DNA from 4 places in the Bacillus sp. OTU2372 genome. Region 1 is predicted to be linked to each of the others. Evidence: riboswitches for the same ligand, from Rfam matches in the RefSeq annotation. Region 1 holds a riboswitch; each other region holds the start of a gene.
What was found. A riboswitch is a leader RNA that binds a small molecule or an ion and turns the genes downstream of it on or off. The one in region 1 is predicted to bind thiamine pyrophosphate.
Positions count from the first base shown of each region.

Region 2: another riboswitch for thiamine pyrophosphate. It lies ahead of AAHB15_RS23310 (solute carrier family 23 protein); the one in region 1 lies ahead of thiC (phosphomethylpyrimidine synthase ThiC).
Region 3: another riboswitch for thiamine pyrophosphate. It lies ahead of thiT (energy-coupled thiamine transporter ThiT); the one in region 1 lies ahead of thiC (phosphomethylpyrimidine synthase ThiC).
Region 4: another riboswitch for thiamine pyrophosphate. It lies ahead of AAHB15_RS04120 (thiamine phosphate synthase); the one in region 1 lies ahead of thiC (phosphomethylpyrimidine synthase ThiC).

Region 1 is NZ_JASATK010000004.1:72,248-74,452, reverse strand. Features, by position in the region: gene thiC (phosphomethylpyrimidine synthase ThiC) at 1-863, opposite strand, end outside; TPP riboswitch at 997-1,111, opposite strand; gene AAHB15_RS09710 (hypothetical protein) at 1,285-1,455, shown strand; gene AAHB15_RS09705 (Ger(x)C family spore germination protein) at 1,553-2,205, opposite strand, start outside.
Region 2 is NZ_JASATK010000020.1:58,543-60,747, forward strand. Features, by position in the region: gene AAHB15_RS23305 (HoxN/HupN/NixA family nickel/cobalt transporter) at 1-426, shown strand, start outside; TPP riboswitch at 589-697, shown strand; gene AAHB15_RS23310 (solute carrier family 23 protein) at 910-2,205, shown strand, end outside.
Region 3 is NZ_JASATK010000001.1:74,776-76,980, forward strand. Features, by position in the region: gene AAHB15_RS00405 (histidine kinase N-terminal domain-containing protein) at 1-722, opposite strand, end outside; TPP riboswitch at 935-1,043, shown strand; gene thiT (energy-coupled thiamine transporter ThiT) at 1,163-1,753, shown strand; gene AAHB15_RS00415 (FeoA family protein) at 1,928-2,152, shown strand; gene feoB (ferrous iron transport protein B) at 2,152-2,205, shown strand, end outside.
Region 4 is NZ_JASATK010000001.1:864,415-866,619, reverse strand. Features, by position in the region: gene AAHB15_RS04130 (alkaline phosphatase) at 1-201, shown strand, start outside; gene AAHB15_RS04125 (hypothetical protein) at 297-995, shown strand; TPP riboswitch at 1,080-1,188, shown strand; gene AAHB15_RS04120 (thiamine phosphate synthase) at 1,294-1,935, shown strand; gene thiO (glycine oxidase ThiO) at 1,919-2,205, shown strand, end outside.

The DNA.
Region 1 (2,205 bases):
CCTTGTTCAGCCTGCTCAATTAATGTATCACGGTAAACTTCCCAAGTTAGATCTTCGGCAATTCCATTTACTTTTTCTAAGGCTTGATAAATCGGAACCGTACCAACAGGAACGGCTGAGTTTCGAATAATCCACTCACGAGTCGTGTGGATGTTTTTGCCTGTTGAAAGATCCATAATCGTGTCGGCACCCCAGCGAGTGGCCCATGTCATTTTCTCCACTTCTTCTTCAATCGATGAGGAAACCGCCGAATTCCCAATATTGGCATTAATCTTTACATGAAAATGGCGTCCGATGATCATCGGTTCTGTCTCTGGATGGTTGATATTAGAAGGGATGATTGCCCGGCCTCTTGCCACTTCATCACGAACAAATTCCGGCTTCATATTTTCCCTGATGGCGATGAATTCCATTTCAGGTGTAATGATTCCTTTCTTTGCATAATGGAGCTGTGTCACGTTTTTCCCTTTTTTTCCTCGTAATGGCTTACGCTTTAATCTAGGAAATACCTTATGATTAGCCCTAGGGTCATTTAGATCTTGATATCCATTATCTTCTGGTTTGATTTCACGGCCTTCATATTCTTCAACGTCAGATCGTTCATTTATCCATGTACTACGAAGGGCTGGCAGACCTTTTGTAATATCTACTGAATAATTTTTATCTGTATAAGGGCCGCTTGTATCATACACCCGTACCGGGGGATTCGCTTCCTCTCCAAAGGTACTTGTTGTCGGACTTAGTTCAATTTCCCTCATAGGAACTTTAATATCGGGTCTTGAACCCTCTACATAAACTTTTTTACTGCCTGAAAAGCTTGACATGATGGAAATGTTTTTTTCATTTAATGAGGTGGATACCATTGATAAATCTCTCCCTTTTTATTTAATAAAAGGACGAGTTCTAGAACATGAATGGGAAAAAAGAAGCACATAAAAAAGCCGGGTCCTTTAAAAGGATGGACCCGGCAAATGTATGTAGAAGTTAATCTTAATAAAAGATGCTTATCAACTTCCCCACGCTGGTATGATCCAGATCAGGTCCGAAGGGTCAAGAAACTTAAACGTGTTTCTCTCTCAGCCCAAACTATTGGACTCCCCTAGTTATGTTTATTTAACTTGCTCAAGTATACAAAAATAGAAATAGAAAAGATAGGTAATTTTTAAAAAAATTACAATATGAGGAATAAGGCGGGGGTCTTTTTGACTAAATTTAAAGGAAGTGTATAATCTTCAATCTCCAAACAGAAAATAAATAGTAAAAGAAAATAGTGGAGGAATAGACATGGTACGCAACCGAGCTCACAAAGATCCGGAAAATAAAATGAAAATTTTTAAAAACATTAATCAGTCCGGTTTAAACTACGTGCAGTCTGCGATTGAGAACACGGCAGAATCGACGGATGATGCGACGCAAAACTTGGTTAACCAAACAATGAAAAACCCAGGAAAGTGATAAGGCTGGTTCAACTTTATAGGGTGTATTGTTTTTAACACAACTTATAAAACACATATTCAAGAGGGTGCCCCAAGCCGGAGCATCCTTTTTCGTGTTAGCGTTTATAATTTATGTTTTGTTGTATCTTTATCTTAACATTGATATGTTTTACAGAGTTCTTATTAATGTTATTGATAACATTAATGTCCCACTTTTTGTGATGATACCGATAGGGTATTTCAGTAATATTTAAAAGGTCCGCATTTATTTGATTGCTTCTTTCCAAGGATATTAGAATTTCATTTCTCACTTTCTGCGCTAATTCTTTTTCAATATTACTCACACTCAAATTATCTACATTTTGATTGATATAGGCGTTGGCTTTAATTATTAAGTCATAGGCTGGTTTTGGTCCACTTATCACTTTAATAGTACTTTTGGGTTTAATAATTTCTACACTCACTCGCTCATTAAAGAGTGAAATTGGGATTCGCGCTGCCTTTTCGGAGAACCACTTTAAGCCAATTAGATCATGTTTTTTGACCCAGCCCTTGAATTGATGCTGTGCAACAACAAATCCTCCGGTCAAAGCTGCAATATTTATGGGCTTTTCATCCTGCAAGAATATCTTTTTCCTGATATCAATGGTAGGGATAATCAAGGTACCTACTGATTGGTTATATTTTGAAATCATCCGGTTGTATTTTTCAATCTGCATTGAATAGTTTTCCTTTAATAACGGACTAGGACTATGGAGGACGGTATAGA
Region 2 (2,205 bases), on a different contig from region 1:
AAAGAAACAACGAATCCCTTTTTTGTGATTCTAATTGGCGGCTTATTTGCACTGGCAGCGGAAACGGTTAGCCAAACATCGATGTGGGCGATTGCGGCAGGGAATACGGCTAGTTTATTGCCGGTTCTATTAGGAATCATTTTTATGGCAGGGATGATGATTACAGACACCTTTGATTCCATCGTAGCCTTTCGGTTGATTAAAGACAGCAATCGGTTAGGACAATCCGCTTCTCGTTTCATGGGCTGGGTTATTGTAGCATTAGCCTATGGGGTATCCTTTTATGAAGCGTTTACGTTCTTCCTCCCAGGGGCTGAACTGGATTTTGAGATTTTAGGGGTTATGCTGTTTGTGTTATTTGGTCTAAGTTATGTCATTGTAAGCTATCGGATCAAAAAGCAGTTGGATATAACAGTGAAAAATTAAACGTCCACTAATAACGTATCGACATGGAAAGGTATTGGAAGTACGAACGCAAGATCATTAAACATTACTATATCTTTATAGCAACATACTAAACAAAGTGGAAAATTGAACCTTTACTTCCATCTATTTAAGAGTTATTATTAACTGAATCTAATAAATATACAATACTACTAGGGGTGCCCCTTGACGGGCTGAGAGAAAAACAAATGTTTTTTAACCCTTTGGACCTGATCTGGATCATACCAGCGTAGGAAAGTAGCTTAAGTGGAAGACTATTTATTTCATAAGCTGCGGAGCCAGGTCCATTATTGGACCTGGCTTTTTCTTATAAAAAAAACAGCAGGAAGCCTTTTTGAAAAATAACAAAGAATCACCTAAAACCGGAAAAACAAAGATGAGTCGCTGCAAATCCCAATCTATTAAATAGGGATGGAATGTCGATTAGTCCTTTATAAATAGATAAACAGAGAAGGAGATTACATCATGGAAAAGATACAAGAAGTGAATAGTATGAGTAACAAAGAAATGAATATTGGTTTGGAGGAGAAACTCCCTGCATGGAAAACCTTTTTATATGCTTTACAGCATATTTGTGTGTCAAACGTATGGCTTGATCCTATTTTTGTCGCGTCCATGATTGGTTTACCTCTATCACAGTCGGCTAATATCGTTAATGCTATATTTATTACAGCTGGAATCGTTACCTTGACACAAGCTACTAAATTAGTAAAATTGCCAATTATTCAAGGCCCATCGGCTGCTTTTGATTCCATTATGATTGCTTCAGGAAAGGCGAACGGCTTAGCTGCAGCGAGTGGCGGTATTTTTCTTAGTTCAATTATCGTTTTTCTATTGTCAATTACCGGGGTAATTGGCCGTTTGAGAGTCATATTTACACCTGTTATTTCTGGCACAGTCATCTTTCTGGTTGGAGTATCATTATCTGGCTTTACCTTGTACGAATTTTTAGGGGGTTCACCTGGTGATGAGTCGTTTGCCAGCCCATCCATATTATTACTATCGATTCCCACTTCAATCATTGTTATCTTATTATCTCTTTTTGGGAAAGGCATTTGGAAATCATATTCCTTCTTAATTGCTCTCGTTATTGGGGATGTCCTTGCTGCCATTCTAGGGAAGACCAATTTTTCTTTGATAGATAGTAAACCGTGGTTCGGGATTCCACAGCTGCTTCCCTATGGAAATTTAACTTTTCATTGGGACACGTTTCTTACATTTTTTGTGGCCTATTTGGTAGCGATTATCGAAGCAATGGGTGTCTATCAAGCAGCAGGAGCGATGCTAAATACCGAAATAGATTCCAAACGAATTCGCAACGGATTTGCAGGTGAATCCGCCGGTTCATTCCTCTCCTCGCTTATTGGCGGTTTCCCTACCACAGCTTATGCACAAAATGTGGGGCTTCTTAGGTTGACGGGTGTCGGATCAAGATTTCCGGTGATGGTGGCAGGTGCCATTTTCTTGTTGTTCGGTTTTTTTCCAAAGATCGGGGCCTTGCTTGCCTTAACACCTGATGCGGTTGTTGGAGGTATCTTTTTACCTGCTGCAGCGACGCTTGTATCTACAGGTATTTCTATTTTAGCAAGAGCGGAGCATTCAGAAAAAAACTATTTGATTATGGGGCTTTCTATTCTGCTTGCGATTTCACTGCCTAACTATGCCACTAATCTGAAAGGAATCTTAGGTACATTCCTTTCTAACACCATATTAATCGGGGCATTTTCATCGGTGCTGCTTCAATTGTTGCTTGTAAACATA
Region 3 (2,205 bases), on a different contig from region 1:
AGGAAGTTTAAAACCTCATCAATTAAGTGGTTTAATTTGAAAAATACCTTTTCCTTACCAATAAGCTCTTTTTTCGAAAGTAACAAAAACTGGGAGATACGAAAATTAAGCTGGTCCAATTCACTTGAAATGATATCTAAATATCTCATATTTGGATAATCGGCTTTCAGTAATTGAATAAATCCCTGAACAGATGTAAGTGGGTTTCTAAATTCATGAATAAAGCTTGAAGTCATTTGGCCGAGAAGTGTTAAGCGATCCTGGTGGGTTGAATCAATAAACATCGTCTTTTCTTCAATAATTTTATTCTTCGCTTCAGAGTAATGGGATACGGCAAAATATAAGAATTTATCAAAACAAAAGTTAATATCATTAATAGATTTTTGTAATTCGGACCATGTCAGTCCAGTCTTACTTAAATAGCTATATAAAATTGTCCTCCCGATATTGACATTGTATACAAAATCACCAATGTTAATGTCGGCCATAACCCGTTCCTTTGATATGGCAATGGCGATTTTTTCGATAATCGTTAATAATTCTTCCTTAGATATGGTATGCATCGTTAGAATAACATCTAATAGGGCTTCCCCATTTTCACGTATTTTACCTTTAAAGGGATCACCATGATATATCATGATTGCATTTTCCCATTCTTGTACTAATTGCTTTTTGTTATGAGCAAAAAAGGCGATTAAATCCGTTTGTTCTCCCGTAAACATGTTGTTTCCCCCTATTGGTTTTAACCAAACTGATTACCATGATAATTCGCTGAAGAATGAAAAAATCCTTTATGAAATTTAAGGAAAAAATTTTTATCCAGTGAAATGTTATTAATTATCCATAATTTATAATGTCGTATATAACATTCTCTATAACAAATATCTTGTTTAATTAGTGGTAGAGTAGTATATTTTCTATGGATACAATTGAATACTTCCACAGGGGGAGCTGCTTTCTGGGCGGCTGAGAGTGAACGTTAGCGTTCTGACCCTATGAACCTGTTAGTTAACACTAGCGTAGGGATGTGGTTTGCTTAAATACAAAGCAATTCAGACATTCCAAGTTCTGAATTGCTTTTTTTCTTCCACATTGTTATGGCAACATATAGTCTTTCGGAAGAGATCAAGCGGGTCTATTTATATAGAGGGGGAAATGTTTAGTGAATCAAACAAGAAGTAATACTTTATTTATTGCAGAAGTTGCTGTATTTACTGCACTTGCTTATTTATTAGATTTTGTCGCGGGAATTGTATCTTTAAGAATTTGGCCGCAGGGTGGTTCCATCTCCATTGCGATGGTGCCGATATTCCTGATTGCCTATCGCTGGGGGATAAAGGGTGGACTTTTAACAGGCTTTTTATTAGGTTTCCTTCAGTTTATTCTAGGGTTTTCCCAAGTTTATACGATTGTACAAGGGATTATTGATTACTTTATTGCTTTTACAGTTGTTGGTTCCGCAGGAGTTTTTGCACCTGCCATTAAAAAATCAATCAATGAACAGAACAATGGTAAATGGATGGCTTATGTAATTAGTGGGGCATTTTTGGGAAGTGCACTTAGATATTTTTGTCATGTGATTTCTGGGATTGCCTTTTTCGGCGAGTATGCTCCAAAAGGCCAGCCGGTAGCTATCTACTCTCTACTATATAATGGAACCTATATGCTGCCTAATTTCATTATTAGTGCAACCATTACTATTGTACTAATTAGTGCCCTTCCAAAGAAAATGATTTTGCAAAAAAGTCTATAATAAAGGAAAAAAGGAAAGGATTAGTTCTTTTCCTTTTTTTTATATAGATATCGATGACCTTCTGAATATATTTTCGAACTTTTGTCAAATTTATCATGCTTATTAACTCAAAAAAGTGTTAAAATACAATTAGAAAGATAATCATTCTCAATTAACGTAGATAGGGTGATATACATGTTTGGTTCTTTAAAAACAGGAGATAAAGGAAAAATAATTGACCTATCTCATGTTGGTCACCTCGTTCAAAGGCGCTTACTTGATTTAGGAATTACTGAAGGATCTGAAGTCTGTGTAAAATGTGTGATGCCATTTGGCGGCCCAATTATGATCGAATCCTGCGGCCAATGTGTAGGGATTCGCCGAAAAGAAGCCGTTCAGATTGAAGTGGAGAGAATATAATGGAAATCGCTCTAATTGGAAACCCGAATACTGGAAAAACTTCATTGTTTAAT
Region 4 (2,205 bases), on a different contig from region 1:
TCTAAGAACGTTACCACTATTGATAATGCGATTGAGACTATTTTTGACAATCGTTCCGTGACAGGCTGGACAACTGGCGGACATACGGGTGAAGACGTCAACGTATACGCATATGGCCCTGGCAGCAACCTGTTTGCTGGAAATATTGATAATACGGACCAAGCGAAACATATCTTTGATATTTTAAAAAATGGCAAGTAATCTTGATAAAAAAATACCTATTTTTCCCGTTGGGCTTTGGTGTTCAACGGGAACTTTTTTGAAACCTACTATCTTATCTGAAAGGTGACCATCCTATGAAAATATTGACACCATTCATACTTGTTTTACCTCTTTTCTTGTTTGGCTGTAATGCCGTTCAAAATATAGAACCTACTGCAAAAGCAACTGAAAAACAAGAACATGTATCTGACAACCAGAAAGATAATTCAAATAATGAAAATAGTAGGGCTAAAACTTTATCTGATATATATGTCCCTAATCCACAAGTATCCGATGATACCAACCTCCTTCAAGTAGGGCAAACGATAAAAGATAGTAAAGGGACAATAAACTTAAAAGAGATTGCCGCACAAAATAAAAGTTATGCTATTGGACCGATTGAAATGAGAATCAAGAATGTCAAACTGATTCACAATATGCCGACCTATTCGTTAATGGATTACTTTCATTATTACACAGATGACTATGAAGAATTTGATTTTATTAAGGTGGAAGTGGAGCTAGTCAATAAATCAGATCAAACAGTACATTTTGGACCAGTTGCTCATCTAACTACAAGTAATAGTGAGACAAGAACTTTCAAGGATGACTTTTATATAGAGTATTTAGGCGGTGAAATAGAGCCTGAGGGTTCAAAGCAAGGAGCACTTGGGTTTATTATTGAAAAATCAACCCCTGAAGTCCAATGGCTAGAAATTCAAACGAGTGATGTGCTTGATCAAAACCATAAAGAATTAGGTAAGTCGCAAAACATAAAAATTGAATTTAATTAAGATTTAATTTAGAAAATTATTTGACATTTCTAACACTGGTGTTAATATTAAACATGAAGGTAATTATTATAAATTAATATGAAATTAATCCGCTAGAGGTGCCTTTTTAAAGGGCTGAGATTGAAGTGCTACTTCGGGACTCTATGAACCTGATCTGGGTAATACCAGCGTAGGGAAGTGGAAAACGGGCTATTTGAGTGCGCATGCATTTCATTTCAAATAATCAAACCACTTTCTTACATAGGAAAGTGGTTTTTTTGTTTTTCACTTATTTCAATAAGCGGTAGCTTCTTAAGGGGTGACGCGAATTTTAACAAATGCGAAAGAGTTACATATTATTTCGAACGGTAAGATGCCCATCGAGCAGTTACAGGAGATTTTGATCGATATCCACCCATATGTAACGTCGATTCACTTACGAGAAAAGCAAAAAACAGCAAGGGAACTTTTTCAAGCGATTGATCTGCTTTCTAAAGATATCCCCTTATCAAAACTGATCATTAATGACCGGGTGGATGTTGCTTTTACTACAAGGGTGGCAGGGGTTCAATTAGCCTTTCATAGTTTAGCGCCAGCGATAGTAAAAAGAGTTTTTCCGCAGTTAAGGGTAGGAAGTTCCATTCACTCCATATCAGATGGAGAAAAAGCCCTACGGGATGGTGCTGATTACGTGCTATTCGGTCACGTCTACCCTTCCCAATCTAAACCAGGTAAGACACCGAAAGGGATTGAGGAATTATCAAGGGTTACCAAGTTGGATATTCCGGTCATTGCGATTGGCGGGATTACACCCGAAAATACGAAACCAGTTATCCACGCTGGGGCAAGCGGCATTGCAGTGATGTCAGGAGTCTTAGATTCTCATGATCCTTTATCAGCAGTAAAATCGTATGTTAACGCATTAAAAGATGGAGATGGAAAAAGTGAAAAATTCATATGATGTTGCGATTATTGGCGGCGGAATAAACGGAAGTTCGATTGCCTACCAACTATCAAAGATGGGAAAAAAAGTGGTTGTCATTGAGAAGAACCATTTGGCCTGTGAAGCTTCCAGTGCAGCTGCCGGAATGCTGGCCGCACAAGCAGAGATTGAAGAGGATGGTCCCTTTTTTCAGCTAGCACTAAAAAGTCAGGCCATGTTTCCTGCCCTCTCAAATGAGTTATTAGACCTAACCGGGATTGATATTGAGTTTATCCAAAATGGGATGAT